3 regions of the Sphingopyxis sp. MG genome follow, and region 1 is predicted to be linked to each of the others. Evidence: predicted binding sites of a transcription regulator. Region 1 holds the regulator's gene; each other region holds the start of a gene.

Region 1 (7,580 bases):
TTCGTCGCCCGAGATTCTCGTCCGTGTGCGCGATGGCGAGATCACGATCCGGCCGATCGCCGGCACCCGCCCGCGCGGCCGCACCAGCGCCGAGGATGCCGAGAATCGCGAATCGCTGCTCGCCGATCCCAAGGAGCGCGCCGAGCATCTGATGCTGCTCGACCTCGGCCGCAACGACGTCGGCCGCGCCGCGACCGGGGGCAGCGTGACCGTCACCGACAGCTATACGGTCGAATATTACAGCCACGTCATGCACATCGTGTCGAACGTCATCGGCCGCCTGGCGCCCGGCAAGGACGCGATCGACGCGCTGTTCGCAGGCTTTCCGGCGGGCACGGTCAGCGGCGCGCCGAAGGTCCGCGCCTGCCAGATCATCGCCGAACTCGAAACCCAGGCGCGCGGGCCCTATGCGGGCGGCGTCGGCTATTTCGCGCCCGACGGCAATATGGACAGCTGCATCGTGCTGCGCACCGCGATCGTCAAGGACGGCGTCATGCATGCGCAGGCCGGCGCGGGCATCGTCGCCGACAGCGACCCCGCCTACGAACAGCGCGAGTGCGAGGCCAAGGCGGGCGCGCTGTTCGCCGCGGCGCGCGAGGCGGTGCGGATCGCGGGAACGCCGGGTTACGGGCAATGATCGCCGCTTCTCGAAGAGGGCTTAAATCCGGCGCGCAAACGCGCTAGCGTCGCCGCCATGCTGAAATATCTCGCTCCGCTCGCCCTGCTGCTCGGCGGCATCGCCCCGACCCACGCCCAGACGGTCGAAGGTGCCGTCGAAGGCGATGCGATCCTCAAGGATTTCACCTTCGGCACGGGCGAAAAGCTGCCCGAGCTAAGGCTTCACTATACGACGCTCGGCAAGCCGCAGCGCGACGAACAGGGCCATGTCACCAACGCCGTGATGATCCTCCACGGCACCGGCGGGACCGGGAAGCAGTTCTTTCAGCCCCAGTTCGCCGACGAGCTTTTCGGCCCCGGCCAGCCGCTCGATACGAGCAGATATTATATCATCCTGCCCGACAATATCGGCCATGGCGGCTCGTCGAAGCCCAGCGACGGCCTGCGGATGAAATTTCCCCGCTACGACTATGACGACATGGTCGCCGCGCAGCACCGCATGCTCACCGAAAAGCTCGGCGTGACGAAGCTGAAGCTGATCCTCGGCACCTCGATGGGCTGCATGCACGCCTTCGTCTGGGGCGAGATGCATCCGGGTTTCGCCGAAAGGCTGGCGCCCTTCGCGTGCCTGCCTGTCGAAATTGCCGGCGTGAACCGGATGTGGCGCGCGCTGTCGATCGACGCGATCAAGGCCGATCCGCTGTGGAAGGACGGCAACTACACCGATCCGCCGCTCGCGGGCCTGCGCACCGTGGCCTCGCTCATGCTGATCGCGGGCTCCAATCCCTATGCCTTGCAGGCTCAATATCCGACGCGCGCCGCGGCGGAGGCTTACAAGGATGAGGCGTTCGCGCGCACATTCGCTCGCGGCGATGCAAATGACACGATCTACCAGCTTGATTCGTCGCGCAATTACAATCCGTGGTCGAACCTCGAAAAGATCACGGTGCCTATGCTGTGGATCAACTCCGCCGACGATTTCATCAACCAGCCCGGCTACGGGATCACCGGAAAGGCGGCGGCACGCATGCCCGGCGCGACATTCGTCCTGATCCCGGCCAGCCCCGAAACGAAGGGTCACAGCACGCACAGCTGGGCGAAATTCTGGAAAGACGACCTCGTGAAGCTGATGGCGGAGTGATCGGCCGCCGGAAAGCTTCTATCCCTTCCCCTCGCCTCTCAAAAGCGATACGGCCCGCCGCCATGATCCTGGTCATCGACAATTACGACAGCTTCACCTTCAACCTCGTTCATTATCTGATCGAACTGGGGGCAGAGGTGCGCGTCGAACGCAACGATGCGCTCACCGCAGCCGAGGCGCTGGCGAGCGGCGCCGAGGCGATCCTCATTTCCCCCGGCCCCTGTACCCCGAACGAAGCCGGGATCAGCCTCGATCTCGTCGCCGCCTGCGCCGATGCGGCACGGCCGCTGCTCGGCGTATGCCTCGGTCATCAGGCGATCGGCCAGCATTTCGGCGGCACGGTGCAGCGCGGTCACCTGATGCACGGCAAGACCTCGCCGGTGTGCCACGACGGCACCGGGCTGTTCGCCGGCCTGCCCTCGCCGCTCACCGCGACGCGCTATCACAGCCTCGAAGTGGTCGACATTCCCGCCGCGCTCGCGATCAATGCGACGAGCGACGATGGCGCGGTGATGGGCTTTCGCCATGTCGAACTGCCGATCCACGGCGTGCAGTTCCACCCCGAGAGCATCGCCACCGAGCACGGCCACGCGATGCTCGCCAATTTCATGCGGCTGGCGGGGCTGCCGGTCGCCGAGCGGCAGGCGGCATGAGCCGCTTCGGCCCCTTTCCCGACCCCGCCCGCTTCCTCGAACCCGACGAGGCGGCGCATGCCTTCGCAACGATGCTCGACGGCGGCGGCCGCGACGAGGAGGTGGCCGGCTTCCTCTCCGCGCTTTCGGATCGCGGCGAGACGATGATCGAGATCGCCGCCGCGGCGCAGGCGATGCGCGAGCGGCTGATCCCGATCCAGGCGCCCGCGGGCGCGATCGACGTCTGCGGCACCGGCGGTGACGGCCACCACACGCTCAACGTCTCGACCGCGGTGTCGATCGTCGTCGCGGCGTGCGAGGTTCCCGTCGCAAAGCACGGGAATCGCGCCGCTTCCTCGAAATCCGGCGCGGCCGACACGCTCGAGGCGCTCGGGCTCGACATGGAGCGCGCCGGGCGGATGGCGGAGGCGCAGCTCGCCGACCTCGGCATCTGTTTCCTCTTTGCCGCCAACCATCATCCGGCGATGAAGCGCATCCAGCCGATCCGTCAGGCGCTGGCGCGCCGCACCATCTTCAACCTGATGGGGCCGCTCGCCAATCCGGCGCGCGTGACGCGCCAGCTCATCGGCATCGCGCGCCCCGCCTATGTTCCGGTCTATGCCGAAGCGCTGCACCGGCTCGGCACCGACCATTCGCGCGTCATTTCGGGCGACGAAGGGCTCGACGAGCTGTCGCTCGCGGGCGGTAACGAGGTGGCGGTGGTGACGCCCGACGGCGTGCAGATGCAGCGCAGCACCGCGGCCGACGCCGGTCTGCCCTCGCATCCGATCGCTGCGATCCGCGGCGGCGACGCCAGCTATAATGCCAGGGCCTTGCGCGACCTGCTGCGGGGCGAGCACGGCGCCTATCGCGACGCGGTGCTCTACAACGCCGCCGAGGCGCTTGTCGTCGCGGGCGCGGTCGACAGCCTCGTCGACGGGGTCGAGGAAGCCGCCGAGGCGATCGACAAGGGGCTTGCCAACGCGCTGCTCGATTGCTGGATCGCCTACCGATGAATGACGCCCAGCGCCCGGAAAAGCATTCCATATGAACAAATTGACCGAAATCCTCGCCACCAAGGCCGAAGAGGTCGCCGAGCGCCGCAAGAGCCGATCGGTGACGCAGCTTGATGCGATCGACGCGGGCGCGGTGCGTGGCTTCGCGGCGGCTCTCGAGGCGAAGATCGCGGCGGGCGGCTTCGGCCTGATCGCCGAAATCAAAAAAGCTTCGCCTTCCAAGGGCCTGATCCGCAAGGATTTCAATCCGGCGGACCATGCGCGCGCTTATGAAGCCGGCGGCGCGGCGTGCCTGTCGGTGCTCACCGACGCGCCGTGGTTCCAGGGGCATGAGGAATTTCTGATCGCCGCGCGCACCGCCTGCAACCTGCCGGTGCTGCGCAAGGATTTCATGATCGACCCGTGGCAGGTCGCCGAAGCGCGCTCGATCGGCGCCGACGCGATCCTGATCATCGTCGCCGCCCTCGACGACGGGCCGATGCGCGAGATCGAGGCGGCCGCCCTCGAACGCGGCATGGACGTGCTGGTCGAAGTGCACGACGAGGCCGAGCTCGACCGCGCACTCACCCACCTCCGATCGCGCCTGATCGGCGTCAACAACCGCGATCTTCGTACCTTCGAGACCGACCTTGCCGTCACCGAACGGCTTGCGAAGCGCGTTCCACCGGGCACGTTGCTCGTCGGCGAAAGCGGCATCGCCGCCCATGCCGACTGCCAGCGCCTCGCCCGGAGCGGCGTCCATGCCTTTCTGGTCGGCGAAAGCCTGATGCGGCAGGCGGACGTAACCGTAGCGACGCGGACGTTGCTGGAGGGCTGACGGCGTCCACGGCTCAAGCCGCTCCGTCATCGCTTGACAAGTTCCGCTCTGTTCCACTATCGTTCTCTATATGTCCATTGACAGCATGGAGACCGAGAGATGTTGACCGCGAAGCAGCACGAACTGCTCCACTTCATCCAGCAGCGCCTCGACGCGAGCGGAATTTCGCCTTCGTTCGAGGAGATGAAGGATGCGCTCGGGCTCAAGTCGAAATCGGGCATCCACCGGCTGATCAGCGCACTCGAGGAGCGGGGCTTCCTGCGCCGCCTGCCCAATCGCGCCCGCGCGCTGGAAGTGCTCAAGCTGCCCGAGGCGGCGAAGGCGCCGGCGCGCGACACCGTCGTGCCGCTGCGCAAGCCGGCGCCGGCGTTGAAGCCGATCGCCGCCAACGACATCATCGAGGTCCCGCTGCACGGCCGCATCGCCGCCGGCGTGCCGATTGAGGCGTTCGAGGATCACAACCAGCTTTCGGTTCCCGCCGCGCTGCTTGGCGCGGGCGAGCATTATGCGCTCGAAGTGTCGGGCGATTCGATGGTCGAAGCGGGGATTCTCGACGGCGACTATGCGCTGATCCAGAAGGCGAACACCGCGCGCGAAGGCGATATCGTCGTCGCGCTCGTCGACGGACAGGATGCGACGCTCAAATATTTCCGCCGCGAAGGGCCGATGATCCGGCTCGATCCCGCGAACAGCGCCTATGAACCGCAGCGCTACGAGGCCGAGCGCGTCATCGTGCAGGGCCGCCTGTCGGGATTGCTTCGTCGTTACCACTGACCTGTTGCGGTCGCCGCCACGGATGCGCGTCGCCGGCGCGCAGCGCGGTGGCGACATGCGGTCGCTCGCCCAGATAGAGCGCAAGACCGCCGCTCGCTTCCAGACTGTCGCGGTCGATCGTCAGCCAGCGCCCGATGCATTCGCGTGGCAGCCAGCGGTCGCTGATCACCACGTCGGCCGCGGCGCAGGCGGCGGCCATGGCGCGGCCATCGATGCGGTCGCGGCCACGCGCGGCGAGGATGATGCGCCGTGTCGCGCCCTGCCCCTGCCGCCAGCGGCAGAAATCGGCGTTGCATTCGACATGGTCGAGATCGGCGAGCGCGGTGAAGGGGACGTCGATCCCTGCCGCTTCGGCCATCGAATCGCGGATATAGTCCCCCGCCCGCGCGCGTAGCAGCGCATAGCCGCCGCCGGGAACGGCCGCGGCGATGTGGCGTCCGTCGCCGGAGATCAGCAGGTCGGGACGCGGCTGCGCGAGCAGGATGGCGGCCCCCGCCAGCAGCGGCGCCACCCCGGCGAGCCGCCAGCGCGTCTGCCACAGCAGCAGCCACAGGCCGCCGAACAGCGCAAGCGCGAAACCGCCCGGCGGAAAGCTGGGCAGCGTCGCGACGGCTCCCGGCGCCGAAGCGACCCGGTGGGCGAGCGCGATCAGCAACCGCAGCGCCTGTTCGGCGACCCACCAGAAGGGCGCGCCGAGCCCGACGCCGTCGAACAGCAGCGCCAGCGCCTCCATCGGCATGATGACGAAGGTCGTCAGCGGGATCGCGACGATATTGGCGAGCGCGCCGTAAAGCCCCGCCTTGTGGAAATGGAACAGCGCGATCGGCGCCAGCGCGACCTCGACGACCAGCCCCGTCAGTAGCAATCCCGCCGCGGCGCGCAGCAGACGAAGCGCCGTGCCTTCGTCGCGCCGCGCCAGGAACGTGCGCATCCAGCGGCTTTCGTGCAATGCGATGATCGCCGTCACCGCGGCGAAGCTGAGCTGGAAGCTGGGTCCGGCGAGTGCTTCGGGGCGCCACAGCAGCACGAGCAGCGCACCCGCCGCGACGAGGCGCAGCGTGATCGCCTCGCGCCCCATCAGGAAGGCGGCGAGCACGAGCAGCGCCGCGATCAACGAACGCAGCGTCGGCACTTCCGCTCCGGCAAGCCAGGTATAGCCCGCCCCGGCCAGCGCCGCCGCGGCGGCGGCCAGCGGCAACACATGCCCCGCCAGCGCGAGGCGCCGGCTCAGCCCGAGCAGCCGCATCGCGAGCAGCATCACGAAACCGATCACCGCGGTCACGTGCAGGCCGCTGATCGACAGCAGGTGCGCAAGCCCGCTGCGGCGCATCGCCTCGTCATCCGTCTCGGCGATCGCGCCACGGTCGCCGGTGACGAGCGCCGCGGCGACACCGCCGGGCGATCCCGGCACCGCGGTGTGGATATGTGCGCTGAGCCGCGCGCGCAGCGGCTGGCGTCGCTCGCCCGCTCCGGGCGCGCGCGCGACCTCTCCCAGCACCGTCCCGACCGCACCGATGCCGTCGAACCAGGCGCGCTGGGCGAAGTCGTAGCCGCCGGGCAGGTTGGCCGCCGGCGGCGGCATCAGCCGCGCGCGCAGGCCGATCGACTCGCCGGGCGCGATCCCCGCCGCGCGCTCGCCGCTCAGCGTCAGCCGGACCCGCGGCGGCAGGTCGGCGCGCCCGTGCGGCCGCACGATCATCCGCACCGTGCCGCGCGCCGGCAGCGGTTCGACGCTTTCGACCACCGCCGAAAATTCGGTCGTAGCCGGATAGGCGAGCACCGGCGCCGCGACCCACGCGGCGCGCGCCCAGATCAGCAGCAGCCCCGCAGCCATCGTGGCGCAGGCGATCGCAAGGCTGCGCCCGGTCCGCCGCTGCCAGCCGATCAGCAAGCCGCCGCAGACGCCCCCGCCGAGAAGGAACAGCGTTCCGATCCACTGCGCGCGCGCCGGCGCCGCGAACCACAAGCCGATCCCCGCCGACAGCGCGACCGGCAGCCACAGTCCCAACCGCTCGCGCTCGCGGTCGAGCCGGTCCTCCAGCCACGCGAAGGCGCGCCGCAACGCGGCGGCCGCGCTTTCCCCAATGGGCGTTTGAAGCCTCCTTGTCGCCATGCTAGGGGCTGCCCCGACATCGTCCCCGGTCCCCGCCCGGGGCCGCAAGGTGAGTGAAAGAGGCCAGAGTGGCAACCGAAAACAAGACCGATCCCGCCGAAGCGACCGGCACCGACGTGGTGACGCGCTTCGCGCCCTCCCCGACCGGCTTCCTCCATATCGGCGGCGCGCGCACCGCGCTGTTCAACTGGCTGTTCGCGCGGCACCATGGCGGCAAGTTCCTGCTCCGCATCGAAGACACCGACCGCGCGCGGTCGACCGAGGCCGCGATCGACGCGATCCTCGACGGGATGCGCTGGCTCGACCTCGACTGGGACGGCGACGCCGTCTTCCAGTTCGCGCGCGCCGGCCGCCATGCAGAGGTCGCGCAGGAACTGCTCGCGAAGGGCGCGGCCTATCGCTGCTATCTGACGCAGGACGAGCTGGCCGCGATGCGCGCCGAGGCGCAGGAGAAGCGCGTCCCCTTCCG
Region 2 (7,580 bases), 960 kb from region 1:
CGAAGATGACGCTGTGGATTGCGCCAATCCGCGCGCAGGCGAGCATCGCCACCGCGCCTTCGGGGATCATCGGCATATAGATGGTGACGCGGTCGCCCTTGCGGACGCCCAGCTTCTTCAGCGTGTTCGCCATGCGGACGACGTCGGCGAGCAGCGCCGCATAGCTGATCGTCCGCGCCTCGCCGTCGGGGGCGTCGGGTTCGAAGATGATCGCGGTCCGGTCGCCGCGGCCCGCCGCGACATGGCGGTCGAGCGCATTGTGGCAGAGGTTGAGGACGCCGTCCTCATACCATTTGATGCTGACGGGATCGAACGACCAGTTGGCGATCTTCGTGGGCGGGGTGAACCAGTCGAGCCGTTCGGCCTCCTTCGCCCAGAAGGCATCTGGATCGGCGATGCTTTCGGCATAGAGCCGCTCGTAATCGGCGGCGCTGGTGTGCGTGTTCGCTGCTGCCGCGGGCGGGACCGGGACGAAGGGCTCGGAAGGGGGCAGTTCGGACATCCTTGATTCTCCCGATCTTTGGGCCTGCCCGTTGCCGGGGCGTTCGGCCGCGAATCCTTTTTCCTTCCTTATCCGTTCGCATCGAGCGAAGTCGAGATGCCTATCGCTTGCATTCGCCTTCGGGGTGTCTCGACTTCGCTCGACACGAACGGAGAGAGGGGTATTGGGATGGAAGGCGAAAGGCTGAAAGGATGGACGTTGGCCGGGATCACGGAAGAAACTGGACGCTTGCTCGACGCATTGGGCGTCGATCGTGCCGCATGGACCGACGGTTCGATGCCGTCGCTGTCGCCGCTGACCGGCGAGCAGGTCGCGATGGTGCGCGTTTCCGGCGCGGCCGACATCGATGCGGCGCTGGATCGCGCGACCGCGGCATTCCGCGCGTGGAGCCGGGTCCCGGCGCCGCGGCGCGGCGAGCTGGTGCGGCTGTTCGGCGAGGAATTGCGCGCCGCGAAGGATAGCCTCGCCCGGCTGGTGACGATCGAGGCGGGCAAGATTCCCTCGGAAGGCGCGGGCGAGGTGCAGGAGATGATCGACATCTGTGACTTCGCAGTCGGGCTGTCGCGGCAGCTCTATGGCCTCACCATCGCGACCGAGCGCCCGGGGCACCGGATGATGGAGGTCTGGCACCCGCTCGGCGTCGTCGGCGTGATCTCGGCCTTCAATTTCCCGGTCGCGGTATGGGCGTGGAACGCCGCGCTGGCGCTGGTGTGCGGCAACAGCGTGGTGTGGAAGCCGTCCGAAAAGACGCCGCTCACCGCGCTGGCGACGCAGGCGATCTTCGAGCGCGCGCTGGTGCGTTTCGGCGAAGCGCCCGCGGGGCTGTCGCAGCTTCTGATCGGCGGACGCGAGGCGGGCGAGGCGCTGGTCGACGACGCCCGCGTCGCGCTCGTTTCGGCGACCGGCTCGACGCGGATGGGCCGCGCGGTCGCGCCGCGGCTGGCCGGGCGCTTCGCGCGCGCGATCCTCGAACTCGGCGGCAACAACGGCGTGATCGTCGCGCCGTCGGCCGACCTCGACCTCGCGTTGCGCGGGGTGGCGTTCGGGGCGATGGGCACGGCGGGGCAGCGCTGCACGACGACGCGGCGGCTGTTCGTCCACGACAGCATCCATGACGCCTTCGTCGCGCGGCTGAAAGCCGCCTATGCGAGCGTCGCGGTCGGCAACCCGCTGGAAGGCGACGTGCTCGTCGGGCCGCTGATCGACCGGGCCGCGTTCGAGGCGATGCAGGCGGCGCTGGCCGCCGCGCGGGCGGCGGGCGGCGTCGTCCACGGCGGGACGCGCGTCGGCGAGGGCGCGAGCTATTATGTCCGTCCGGCGCTGGTCGAGATGCCGGGGCAGGTCGGGCCGGTGCTGGAGGAGACGTTCGCACCGATCCTCTACGTGATGCGCTACGACGATCTGGACGCGGCGATCCGGCTGCACAACGCCGTCGCCGCGGGGCTGTCGTCGGCGATCTTCACGCGCGACCTGACCGAGGCCGAGCGCTTCCTCGCCGCAAGCGACTGCGGCATCGCCAACGTCAATCTGGGGACGAGCGGGGCCGAGATCGGCGGCGCCTTCGGTGGCGAGAAGGAGACGGGCGGCGGCCGCGAGTCGGGATCGGACAGCTGGAAGGCCTATATGCGCCGCGCGACGAACACGGTGAATTATTTGGACGCGCTGCCGCTGGCGCAGGGGGTGTCGTTCGATATCTAGTTCCCCTCCCGCTTGCGGGAGGGGTTAGGGGAGGGCGTGTCGCTCTCCCGTACCTTGGCTTTCAAACGGGCCCTCCCCCGACCCCTCCCGCAAGCGGGAGGGGAGAATTAGGCCCGCCAGCCGAATCCCTCGTCCAGCGCTACAATGCGCCCTTCCGTTCCCACCGGTTCGGCCTTGCCGTCGGTCAGGAAAGCCAGCATCGCCGCGTCGCGCACGTCGACATGCGCGAGCGTGCGCTGCCCTTCGGGCGTGCGCGCGACGACGACGCCCGCTCTGGGCGCGCCATCGCGCCCGTAGAAGACCGTGTAGCTCTCGATCGTCGCCGGCCCCGCATAATCCTCGACCAGTTCGGGAACGGGGCCGCGCTTTTCCTCGGCTTCGGCCTGATAGTCGAAATCCTGCGGAAAGCGTGCCGCCGCGATCGGCCGGTTGCCCAGCACGATGCAATGATTGTCGGTCGCGAAACCGCCATTGGCGAACAGGAAGCCATAGCGGCCTTCGCGGCGCAGCTTGTCGACCATCGAGACGACCGCGTGGCTCATGTAATTGGCGATCGGGCCGCCGCCGAAGGTCAGGCCGCCGAACACGCTCGCGGGCCGGTCCCACGGCCAGCCGAGGATGCGCCGCGCCATCTTCGGCACGCAGGGAAAGCAGCTGTAGAGTTCGACGCAGTCGCAATCCTCGACCGTCATGCCGTTCAGGTCGAGCGTGCGGGCGATCGACGTCTCCATGCTGACGCTATGGTCGTAGCGGTCGCGCGCCAGAATGCTCGCGGGTTCCTTCGCGGCAGCGCCCATGCCGACGTAGATCAGCCGATCCTCGGCGATGCCGCGTCGCCGCGCCTCGGCAAGGCTGGCGACGAGAAAGCCCGCGCCCTGGTTCACCGACGAATTGGCGACCATCAGCTTCGAATAGGGAAAGGCGATCGGGCGGTTGCGTTCGTTCACGTCGAGGATGTCGGCGGGCGAGGTGGGCTTTCTTATCCACGCGCCGGGGTTTTCCGCCGCGACCTCGGAAAAGCGCGACCAGATTTCGGCGCTTTCGAACTGCGCGTCCTCGAGGCTTTCGCCCCATGCCGCGCGCGTCGCATTTTCGTAGAGCGGATAGATGTCGACCGGCGCCGACAGGCCGTGCCTCTGGGCGTAGTTGGGTTCGCGCCGCGTCGCCACCTTGCGCACGGCATTATAGCTCTTGTCCTCGCCGCTCGCCGCCTTGGCGGCGCGGCCCGCGGCGGTGCGCAGCGCCTCGCCGCCGACGACGGCCGCCAGCTTGACCTCGCCTGCGCCGATGCGGTTCGCGGCCTCGTTGAGCAGGCGGATCGGCGTGTCGCCATGCGGCGCCGCCGACTGGTAGTTGATCGCGGGCGCTGCTCCGATCGCCACCGCGAGCGGTTCGCACAGCTTGCCGAGATGATGGAAGCTGATCTGGTCGACGATCGCGAGGCTGTCGATGTCGGCGAGCGGCACGCCGGCGTCCTGCGCCGCGACCTTCAATGCCTCGACCATCAGGCCGAGCGAGTCGAGCCCCCGGTCGGGATCGTCGGGGCGGTCGTTGACCTGCCCGACGCCGATGATGACGGGAATGCGTTCGGGATCGGTCATGCTCATCTCAGCGTGCCTTCCACACCGGCTTGCGTTTCTCCGCGAAGGCGCGCGGCCCCTCGCGCGCGTCCTCGCTCGCCATCAGCAGCTTGCGTTCGCGGCTGTTGTCGGCCCAATGCGCATCGTCGCCGGCGATCTGTCCGTCCTGCATCCTCAGCGCGACGCGCTTGGACGCCTGCACCGACAAGGGGGCGTTGCCCGCGATCTTCTCTGCGAGCGCCATCGCGGTCGGCATCAGGTCGGCGAGCGGCACGACGCGGTTGGCGAAACCATAGCGCAGCGCGGTCGCGGCGTCGAACGGATCGCCGGTCAGCAGATGTTCCATCGCCAGCTTCGGCGGTAGCTGCTTGACGATGCGGAAGGCGCCGCCCGCCGCCGCGAACAGCCCGACCTTGACCTCGGGCAGGCCGAACTGCGCATTTTCGGCGGCGACGATCAGGTCGCACATCAGCGCGAGCTCGCAGCCGCCGCCGAAGGCGAAGCCGTTGACCGCGCCGATCACCGGTTTCGAGATCGGGTGCGCGGCAAAGCCGCCGAAGCCCCATGCCTGCTGCGCCTTGTCTTCGGGAGCCAGCGCGCCGCCGCGCGACAGGGCGACGAGGTCGGCGCCGGCGCAGAACGCCTTGTCGCCCGCGCCGGTGATGATGACGACGCGGATTTCGGGGTCGCTTTCCGCTTCGTTGAGCGCGGTGCCGATGCCGACGTGGACCGCCGCGTTGACGGCGTTGCGCGCCTCGGGCCGGTTGATCGTGACGATCAATATATGACCGTTGCGTGTCGTCAGGACGGCGGGGGCGGCGGTGTCGGTCATGCGAATCTCTCCCTTTCGGGCGAGTATCGGCGCGAGTTGACGTTTACGTCAACTGGAAAGGGTGCGATTATGCAGTGTGTCCCCGCGAAGGCGGGGACCCATCTCCCGCCAGTTCAAAATAGCGCTGCAGGATGATGGGCACCCGCCTTCGCGGGTGCACACGGCTTGTTTATGTTCGGCAGATCAGATCGACTGCCCGGTCTTGGCCCAGTCCGCCAGAAACCCTTCGATGCCCTTTTCGGTCAGGACGTGCTTGAACAGCCCCTTGATGACCGACGGCGGCGCGGTCATCACGTCGGCGCCGATCTTCGCAGCCTCCAGCACATGGATGCCGTGGCGCACGCTGGCGACGAGGATTTCGGTGTCGAAGGCGTAATTGTCGTAGATCAGGCGGATGTCGGCGATCAGCTGCATGCCGTCGAAACCGTTGTCGTCGTGGCGGCCGACGAAGGGTGAGACGAAGGTCGCCCCCGCCTTTGCCGCGAGCAGCGCCTGCGTCGCCGAGAAGCAGAGCGTGACGTTGACCATCGTCCCGTCGCCGGTCAGCGCCTTGCAGGTCTTGAGCCCGTCGATGGTCAGCGGCACCTTGATGCAGACATTGTCGGCGATCCTGCGAAGGATTTCGGCCTCCTTCATCATCGTTTCATGGTCGAGCGCGACCACCTCGGCCGACACGGGGCCGTCGACGAGGGCGCAGATTTCCTTCGTCACCTCCTTGAAGTCGCGGCCCGACTTGGCGATCAGCGACGGGTTGGTCGTGACGCCGTCGAGCAGGCCGGTCGCGGCGAGTTCCTGGATGGCGTCGATTTCGGCGGTGTCAGCGAAGAATTTCATGGCTCGGGTGATCCTGCTGGATGGTGATTCGGGTTTTCCGATCCCCTAGAACCCTTTCCTCGTCATTGCGAGCGAAGCGAAGCAATCCAGGGCGGCTTACGCATGCTCTGAATTGCTTCGCTTCGCTCGCAATGACGATGGTGGGAAATTGCTAGCGTTCCATTTTTGTTCCGACTATGCGAGGCCGCATGGCCAAAGCGAAACGCCAATATGTCTGCCAGAATTGCGGCGCCGTCAGCTATCGCTGGCAGGGTCAGTGCGCCGATTGCGGCGAATGGAACACGCTGGTCGAGGAAGCGGCCGAAACGGTCTTTTCCGCGAAGCACGACCTGTCGAAGGGCGGCCGCACGCTCGCGCTCGAAACGCTCGACGAACAGAGCGCAATGCCCGAGCGGATGCTGTGCGGCATCGCCGAGTTCGACCGCGCGCTCGGCGGCGGCTTCGTCGCCGGGTCGGCGACGCTGATCGGCGGCGATCCCGGGATCGGCAAATCGACCTTGCTGCTTCAGGCCGCGGGCCGGATCGCCAAGGCGGGCAGGTCGGTCGTCTATATCAGCGGCGAGGAAGCGGCGGCGCAGGTGCGGCTGCGCGCGCAGCGGCTGGGGCTCGGCGACGCGCCGGTGGCGCTCGCCAGCGCGACTTCGGTGCGCGACATCCTCGCAACGCTGGAGGGGCGCGGCGCCGATTTCGTCGTCATCGATTCGATCCAGACGATGCACAGCGACCTGATCGACAGCGCGCCGGGCACCGTCAGCCAGGTGCGCGCGAGCGCGCAGGAGTTGATCCGCTATGCCAAGGACAGCGGCGCGGCGATCGTGCTCGTCGGCCATGTGACGAAGGACGGGACGATCGCGGGACCGCGCGTGCTTGAGCATATGGTCGACACCGTGCTGGCGTTCGAGGGCGAGCGCAGCCACCAGTATCGCATCCTGCGCGCGGTCAAGAACCGCTTTGGCGGCACCGACGAGATCGGGGTGTTCGCGATGGGCGAGGAGGGGCTGGGCGAGGTCGCCAACCCGTCGAGCCTCTTCCTGACCGACCGCAGCCGCGACGTGCCGGGGTCGGTGGTGTTCCCCGCGCTGGAGGGCACGCGGCCGGTGCTGGTCGAGGTACAGGCGCTGACCGTCCGCCTCGCCAGCGGCGCGACGCCGCGCCGCGCCGTCGTCGGCTGGGACAGCGGGCGGCTCGCGATGGTGCTCGCGGTGCTCGAGGCGCGCTGCGGGCTCCAGATGGGTGCGGCGGAGGTCTATCTGAACATCGCGGGCGGCTATCGCCTCACCGATCCGGCGGCCGACCTCGCCGTGGCGGCGGCGCTGATCTCGGCGTTCAGCGAGCGGCCGGTGCCCGCCGATGCGATCGTCTTCGGCGAACTTTCGCTGTCGGGCGAGGTGCGCCCGGTCGCGCACGACGCGCTGCGCCTGCGCGAGGCGGCGAAGCTCGGCTTTTCAAGCGGCTGGGGGCCAAAGGGGATGAAGGGTGTGAAGGGGATCGGCGTCACCGGCTTCGGCCGGCTCGGCGAACTCGTTGACCTGATGCTCGGGCGTGCCTAGGACGGATCGCCATTCAGAAGATGGCGAGCCGAAAATGGTGGTTTTTCGTGACCCGGAGCGCAGCGTGCTGATGGCACGTGAGCACCGGAAGCGCGAAAAGCCGCCATTTGCAGGCCGCCAGAGCTGAATGGCGATCCGTCCTGGATCGACGGACATCAAGCTATTCCGTTCGCCCTGAGCTTGTCGAAGGGCTGTTCTTTCTGCCGGGAAGGAGAAAAAGGACGGTGCTTCGACAAGCTCAGCACGAACGGTTGTATTTCATGCGTGATTTTTGGATTGCGGTTCGATGGCGAATCTGACGGCCCTCGACATCATCGTGCTGACGCTCGTCGGCGGCGGAGCGGTGCTCGGCTTTTCGCGCGGGCTGGTGCAGGAGGTGACGTCGCTCCTCGCCTGGGTGCTCGCTTTCCTGGCGGTGCGCTTCTTCCATGCGATGCTGACCGGCCTGCTGGGCGCCTATATCAGCGCCCCCGGCGGCGCGGCGATGCTGTCCTTCGTGCTGTTGTTCGGCGGCGCGTTCGCGGTGACGAAATGGGGATCGCGCGCGATGGGGCAGCGCAGCCGCGCCTCGCTGGTCGGCGGTT
Region 3 (7,580 bases), 530 kb from region 1:
CCCGCTAGCTGGCGAGGTCGAGGCCGACGAGACTTTCATAGGCGGCAAAGAGAAGAACAAGCACGCTTGGCAGCGCACCGGCGGCAAGCAGGGCGGCAAGGGCAAGATTGCGGTGCTGGGCATCCTAGAGCGCGACGGTGAACTTCGCACCGGCACCACCCCCACGCTGTCGGCCCGCAATGTGCAGAGCGTCATTCGCAGCCAAGTCGAGCCGGGTTCGGCCCTGATGACCGACGAGCATGGTTCTTTCGTCGGCCTTGGTCGCGATTACAGCCACCATCGCGTCAATCATTCGGCGGGCGAATATGTCCGCCACTTCTGCCTTCACACGAACGGCATCGAAAGCGTGTGGGCGCTGTTCAAGCGCCAGATTGTCGGCACCCATCATTGGCTTTCGCCGAAGCACATTAACGCCTACCTTGGCGAAATGACGTGGCGCTTCAATCTCCGCTCGATCGACGAAGGCGACCGCGTGAACGCGCTCCTGTCGCAGACCAATGGCCGCTTGACCTACAAGGCGCTGATCGCATGACCGGCCAGCGCGAGCGGCCCTTGGGGCTGGACATGCCATTTGGTGAGGCACTGGAGCGGTTCATAGGGACCGATCCCAAAGAGCTGCCCGATAAGGTGAAGCTGACACGAAAAAAGCCCCCGCCGAAGCGGGGGCCAGGTGACGAAACCGAAGCCGAGCAACCTTAGCTACTGGGTGCGGAAGTGGGCGCGGACGTATTCAACACGTCCGAACCTGATGCGGAAATACGCTTGGATATAGACCATCGGTCCCTCCATCGCATGATGTGGGTTGCATCCGGGTCCGATTGGTGCGACTGTTTGATTGCTTAGATCGGTCGCTTCGGCACCGGCACGAAAGGTCACCCGCGAGGGTGGCCTTTTTCGTTTCTGCTAGATCATGGTCCCATGTTTCGCTCCATCGGTTGCCCGGCTTTCCGGGTTGATGGAGCAAATCTGCCGTTCGCGAATTGCGCGGTCAATTTGCGCGGCAATTGCGCGGCATTTAAGCGGAATTTATCCGCCTAATTGCCAGTTTTCTTGGTTTTTCCGGGGGTTTTCGGCCCCTGAATTGCGCGGAATATCACGCGGAAATTGTCGCGAGATATGGATTTGTCGGGAAAAAAGAGCTGCGCTTTTTCGTGCGCCCAGTCTTGTGAAGCCTCTGGCCACCCAGCGACAATCGCCGCTGCGAACCGCCTTGCCTCGGCATCCGACAACGGACTGGACGGAGGCTTTTGCTCTCTTGGCTCGCCGTCCGTCGAGGCGCCGGAATCTCGAAGGATCGTGTCTATCCCCGCCGGGTCGAGGCGGATGCCAAAGCATTCGATGGGATAGCGGTTATCCGTTCTGTAAGGGTCAATCGGGCGGGTGAGCGTATGGGTCCCGCTCTTCCAGAAATTCTCATACTCTTTCGGTTCGCTATTAGTCTTCCAGAGGAATGCACCGAGCTTTCCGTATTCCCGCACTTCAACAGAGCCTTTTCCATACCAATTGGCCGTTCTTGCAACGCAAAGTAGCGCGCCACCGCACAATCGCTGGTAAATCTCCCTCCGAGCACCGAAGTCATCCAAAAATGGCTGTAGTTTTTGGATCGCAATACGCGGCTGAACCCAGCGCTCATACTGCGAAGCGCTGATCGGTTCGATGTCGCTATGCTTGCTCGAATCGCCCCCTGCCATTGGCCGATATTGCCGCATTCGGATCGTGGGTCAAACAGGTATATAGGCCCCCTCAATTTGGCGGGTTTGCTCCGAAGTACGCAGAGCTTTGCTCGAAGGCTGCTGGGAATCACGGCTCTTGAAGGCGGCCTGAATATCGATGCGATTACGGGGCTCCCGACAGGCGTCGTGGGAAAGATTTCGCTAGCAGAGCCTTCCGGTGAACTTCGCAGCGCAGGTATAAATTCCATCGATGGCATGTTTGAGAAGCTCAACAAGGCTTTGGCAGAGCGGAAGCTAACGATCTGGGTATTGCTTGATCGGCTCGATGTCGCCTTTGCTGACAGCCATGAATTAGAAGCGAATGCCATCAGGGCGCTGATTAGAGCTTATAGCGATCTGAATGCTTTTGATCGTATAAGCCTAAAAATTTTTCTGCGCGAAGACATTTGGAAAAGAGTAACGGATGCAGGTTTTCGGGAAGCAAGCCACATAGTTCGCTATGAGGTGATGCAATGGACTGCTCCCATGCTCCTAAATCTTATTATGCGGAGATTATTGAGTAATGATGTTATTTGTGATGAATATGGATTAGACAGGGATGAAATCCTATCTTCTGCCGATAGGCAGAAGGAGGTATTCGACAAGGTTTTCCCGCTCCAAGTCGATCAAGGCTCAAGGAAGGCGGCGACCTTTGATTGGATGGTGGGACGATGTGCGGATGCTTCGGGAAATACGGCTCCTCGCGAGTTGATTCATCTTTTAAATTGTTTGAGAGATGAAGAGATTCGGCGTCTGGAGAGAGGCGAAAACCCGGCGCCTGATCTACAGATTTTTGACCGATCGGTGTTCAAGCAGGCACTACCCCGAGTTTCTGAAACTCGGCTCAATACGTATCTTTTTGCGGAGTATCCCGACGAACGGCCGTTTCTGGAAAAATTGAGGGGAGAAAAAACAGAGCAAACTCCAGAAAGCCTTTCTTCGATTTGGGGAATGACCCGTGACGAGGCCATCACCAAGGCACAGGTTCTAGTAGATTTGGGATTTTTTCAGGTAAGAGGAACTCGCTTGGAACCGACGTATTGGGTTCCCTTCTTGTATCGCGATGCTCTGCAGTTGGTTCAGGGTCGGGCAGGCGGCAGTATGAGTGAGGACGAAGAAGACGCATGATCCTCATCACCGGCCACATCATCCTCAGCCCCGAGCATCGCGACCGCATGATTGCACTCGGCGCTGAACATAGCGCGCGGTCGCGGAGGGAGGCTGGGTGTCTGGCGCATCATTGCCATGTCTGCGCAGTCTCTCGCCCGAACCGCCCGTGATCCGCATCTACGCTGCCGAGGATATCACCGCGAAGCTGATGGGCTGAGATTTCCTCCCCTCCCGCTTGCGGGAGGGGCAGCGAGACTTGCGAGCTTGCTCGCTAGGCGCAGCGGGGTGGGCCACTGCAACGTCGCTGCCCACCCCCGGCCCCTCCCGCGAGCGGGAGGGGAGTCATCATTTCCCCAGCAGCGGCGCCAGATACTGCCCGGTGAAGCTGCGCTTCTCCTTCACCACCTGTTCGGGCGTGCCCGCGGCGACGATTTCGCCGCCCTTGACGCCGCCTTCGGGGCCGAGGTCGACGATCCAGTCGGCGGTCTTGATGACGTCGAGGTTATGCTCGATCACCACCACGCTGTTGCCCTGATCGACCAGCGCCTGCAGCACCTCGAGCAGCTTGCGGACATCCTCGAAATGCAGTCCCGTCGTCGGTTCGTCGAGGATGTAGAGCGTCTGCCCGGTCGAGCGCCGCGACAATTCCTTCGCCAGCTTCACCCGCTGCGCCTCGCCGCCCGACAGCGTCGTCGCCTGCTGCCCGACCTTGATATAGCCGAGGCCGACGCGGACGAGCATCGCCATCTTGTCGCGGATCGCTGGCACCGCCTTGAAGAATTCCGCCGCATCCTCGACCGTCATGTCGAGCACGTCGGCGATGCTCTTGCCCTTGAACTTCACCTCCAGCGTTTCGCGATTGTAGCGTTTGCCGCCGCACGTCTCGCACGTCACATAGACGTCGGGCAGGAAGTGCATCTCGATCTTGATCAGCCCGTCGCCGGTGCAGGTCTCGCAGCGCCCGCCCTTGACGTTGAAGCTGAAGCGGCCGGGCTTGTAGCCGCGCGCCTGCGCCTCCGGCAGCCCCGCGAACCAGTCGCGGATCACGGTGAAGGCGCCGGTATAGGTCGCGGGGTTCGAGCGCGGGGTGCGGCCGATCGGCGACTGGTCGATGTCGATCACCTTGTCGCAATGTTCGAGCCCCGACAGGCTGTCGTGCGGTCCGGCGACCATGCGGGCGCCGTTCAGCGTGCGCGCCGCGCTGGCATAGAGCGTGTCGATGACGAGGCTCGACTTACCGCTGCCCGACAGCCCGGTGACGCAGGTGAAGGTGCCGAGCGGAATCTTCGCGGTGACGTTCCGCAGATTGTTCGCGCGCGCGCCCTTCAGCACCAGGTCGAAGCCGTTGCCGGGGCGGCGATGCGGCGGCACCTCGATCCGGCGCGCGCCGGTCAGATAGGCGGCGGTCAGGCTCTTCTCGTTCGCCAGCACCTGTTCCAGCGTGCCCTCGGCGACCACCTCGCCGCCATGAACGCCGGCGCCGGGCCCCATGTCGACGATATGGTCGGCGGTGCGGATCGCATCCTCGTCATGCTCGACGACGATCACCGTGTTGCCGAGGTTGCGCAGCCGCTTGAGCGTCGCGAGCAACCGGTCGTTGTCGCGCTGGTGGAGGCCGATCGACGGTTCGTCGAGGACGTAGAGGACGCCCGACAGCCCGCTGCCGATCTGGCTGGCGAGGCGGATGCGCTGGCTTTCGCCGCCCGACAGCGTGCCGCTGGTGCGGTTGAGGTTGAGATAGTCGAGCCCGACGTTGTTGAGGAAGCCGAGCCGCTCGTTGATCTCCTTGAGGATGGCCTTGGCGATCTGCTTCTGCTGCGCGTTCAATTTCGCTTCGAGCGTGCCGAACCAGTGGAGAGCGTCCGCAACCGACCGCCGCGCCGACTGGCTGATGTCCTCGCCCGCGACCTTCACCGCGAGCGGTTCGGGGCGCAGGCGCGCGCCGTGGCAGGTCTCGCAGGGCTGCGCGGTCTGATATTTGCCGAGTTCCTCGCGCGTCCACGCGCTTTCGGTCTGGAGCATGCGGCGGTTGAGGTTGCCGATCACCCCCTCGAACGGCTTGTGCGTGGTATAGGTGCGCTTGCCGTCCCGGAAGGTCAGTTCGACCGGCTTGCCGCCGCTGCCGTAGAGGATGACGAGCTGCACCTCGCCGGGCAGGTCCTGCCACGGCGTTTCGAGGCTGAACCCATAGGCTTTGCCGAGGCTTTCGAGCACCTGCATATAATAAGGGGAGGGCGGGTTCGATTTCGCCCACGGCACGACCGCGCCCTTCTTGAGGCTGAGCGCGTGGTTGGGGACGACAAGGTCGGGATCGAATTCGAGCCGCTCGCCCAACCCGTCGCATGCGGGGCAGGCGCCCTGCGGCGCGTTGAAGCTGAACAGGCGCGGTTCGATCTCGGCGATGGTGAAGCCCGAGACCGGGCAGGCGAATTTTTCGGAAAAGATGATGCGGTTGGGCGGTATTCCAACATTCTTCATCCCCGTTCGCCCTGAGCTTGTCGAAGGGCCGCCCTGTTCTTCGGAAGACAAGGACGGTGCTTCGACAAGCTCAGCACGAACGGACGAACTGGAATCCGTAGTCTTACCATTAGACGACTGGGCCTCCGCCACCGTCGTGTCCGCCAGATCGACATAGGCCAGCCCCTCGGCCAGCTTCAGCGCCGTCTCGAAGCTGTCGGCGAGCCGCGTCTCGATGCCCTCGCGCACCGCGATGCGATCGACGACGACCTCGATGTCATGCTTGTATTTCTTGTCGAGCGCGGGGGCATCCTCGATCGCGTGGAATTCGCCGTCGATGCGGACGCGGGTAAAGCCTTCCTTCTGCCACTGCGCCAGTTCCTTGCGATATTCGCCCTTGCGGCCCCGCACGACGGGGGCGAGCAGATAGGCGCGCGTGCCTTCGGGCAATTCCATCACGCGGTCGACCATCTGGCTGACCGTCTGCGCGCTGATCGGCTCGCCGGTGGCGGGCGAATAGGGGATGCCGACGCGCGCCCACAACAGGCGCATATAGTCGTATATTTCGGTGACCGTCGCGACGGTCGAGCGCGGGTTGCGGCTCGTCGTCTTCTGCTCGATGCTGATCGCCGGCGACAGCCCGTCGATATGCTCGACGTCGGGTTTCTGCATCATCTCGAGGAACTGGCGCGCATAGGCGGACAGGCTCTCGACATAGCGCCGCTGCCCCTCGGCATAGATGGTGTCAAAGGCGAGGCTGGACTTGCCCGACCCGGAAAGGCCGGTGATGACGATCAGGCTGTCGCGCGGCAGGTCGACGTCGACGCCCTTGAGATTATGCTCGCGCGCGCCGCGCACCGAAATGTGGGTGAGACTCATGGGAGGGGTGTGTTCCAGATTTGTTCTCGACGCGCAAGAGGCGAGCGTCGCCTCTTAAATAGGAAGCGCGAAGGTGGCCCGCAATGCGACGATCGACGCGAACTTTCCACCAACCCGCCGAAGCTTTCGACCAATGTTCGCCCGCTCGCTTGACCCCCTGCCGCCAAGGGCGAACAAGCATGGCATATCCGCCGTCCGACCGCGACGGCGTGCGAAACGGGGAGAAGAAGATGAAGTCGATCCACATGGGGGCGGCGATGCTGGCGATGGCCGCGATGCTGGCGGGGATGCCGGCGCCGGCGCGCGATACGGCGGCGTCTGCCGCAGCGGCAGATGCGGACGCGGCGTCGCTTCGGGCGCTGACCTTCGGGGCGTGGGGCGTCGACCTGGCGGCGCGCGATCCGTCGGTGAAGCCGGGCGACGATTTCGACCGATATGCCAACGGCGGCTGGTCCGCGCGCACCGAGATTCCGGCCGACCAGCCGTCGGCGGGGGTCGATTACGACGTCTATAATCTGACCCAGCGCCAGCTCCGCCAACTGGTGACGGGCGCACCGGCGACCAGCCAACTCGGCGGCCTCTACCAGAGTTTCATGGACGAAGCGCGGATTGAGGCGCTGGGCCGCAAGCCGCTGATGGTCGACATCGCCAGGGTGCGGGCGATCGGGGACAAGAGCGCGATGACGCGCTTCATGGGGCAGTCGCAGGGCGCCTTCGGTTTCAGCGTCGTTTCCGGCGAGCCCTATGCCGACTCGGCCGATCCGACGACGAACGTGCTGTGGCTCGGCCAGAGCGGATTGGGACTGCCCGACCGCGAATATTATCTGTCGGACGATTTCCAGGCGCAGCGCGATGCCTATCGCGCCTATATCGTGCGGACGATGACGATGATCGGCGATCCGGCGCCCGAAAAGGCGGCGGATGCGATCCTGGCGTTCGAAACCGGAATCGCCCAGGCGAGCTGGCCGATCGCCGACCGCCGCGACCTCGGCAAGATCAACAACCCGATGTCGTCCGACGAACTGGCCGCCTATGCGCCCGGACTCGACTGGGCGGCCTGGTTCGCTGGCGCCGGGATCGCGCCGCAGAAGCGCATCATCGTCAACGAAAACACCGCCGTTCGCGACATCGCTGCTCTCTATGCGAAGACGCCGCTCGACACGATCAAGGCGTGGCAGCAGTTCCACGTCGCCGACAATGCGGCGAACTATCTGTCGAAGGACTGGGTCGACAGCCGGTTCGAATTCACCAAGGCGATGAGCGGTGTCGCGGAGTTGCGGCCGCGCTGGAAACGGGGCCTGCGGCTCGTCGACGGCAGCCTCGGCGAACTGGTCGGCGAAACCTATGCCCACGCCTATTTCCCGCCGAGCGCCAAGGCGGAAATGGAGAAGCTCGTCGCGAATCTGAAGCTGGCGATGGCCG

The links. The regulator LexA, encoded in region 1, represses DNA repair genes until DNA is damaged. The targets are predictions, from matches to a motif close to GTTCCNCNCTTGTTCT.
Region 2: a site for LexA is predicted at 5,603-5,618, ahead of radA (DNA repair protein RadA). Genes of this name have one in related genera too.
Region 3: a site for LexA is predicted at 6,170-6,185, ahead of uvrA (excinuclease ABC subunit UvrA). Genes of this name have one in related genera too.

Annotation. Positions count from the first base shown of each region.
Region 1 covers NZ_CP026381.1:1,999,847-2,007,426, forward strand. Annotated here, with positions in the region: gene trpE (anthranilate synthase component I) at 1-637, shown strand, start outside; gene C3E99_RS09310 (alpha/beta fold hydrolase) at 695-1,759, shown strand; gene C3E99_RS09315 (anthranilate synthase component II) at 1,822-2,412, shown strand; gene trpD (anthranilate phosphoribosyltransferase) at 2,409-3,407, shown strand; gene trpC (indole-3-glycerol phosphate synthase TrpC) at 3,439-4,224, shown strand; gene lexA (transcriptional repressor LexA) at 4,324-4,998, shown strand; gene C3E99_RS09335 (ComEC/Rec2 family competence protein) at 4,952-7,060, opposite strand; gene gltX (glutamate--tRNA ligase) at 7,180-7,580, shown strand, end outside.
Region 2 covers NZ_CP026381.1:2,958,992-2,966,571, reverse strand. Annotated here, with positions in the region: gene acs (acetate--CoA ligase) at 1-502, opposite strand, end outside; gene amaB (L-piperidine-6-carboxylate dehydrogenase) at 671-2,200, shown strand; gene C3E99_RS13600 (acetyl-CoA acetyltransferase) at 2,308-3,807, opposite strand; gene C3E99_RS13595 (enoyl-CoA hydratase-related protein) at 3,809-4,612, opposite strand; gene fsa (fructose-6-phosphate aldolase) at 4,796-5,446, opposite strand; gene radA (DNA repair protein RadA) at 5,635-6,996, shown strand; gene C3E99_RS13580 (CvpA family protein) at 7,283-7,580, shown strand, end outside.
Region 3 covers NZ_CP026381.1:1,470,276-1,477,855, forward strand. Annotated here, with positions in the region: gene C3E99_RS06805 (IS1595 family transposase) at 1-532, shown strand, start outside; gene C3E99_RS19685 (hypothetical protein) at 529-699, shown strand; gene C3E99_RS06810 (hypothetical protein) at 1,035-1,691, opposite strand; gene C3E99_RS19690 (P-loop ATPase, Sll1717 family) at 1,749-2,840, shown strand; gene uvrA (excinuclease ABC subunit UvrA) at 3,168-6,158, opposite strand; gene C3E99_RS06825 (M13 family metallopeptidase) at 6,338-7,580, shown strand, end outside.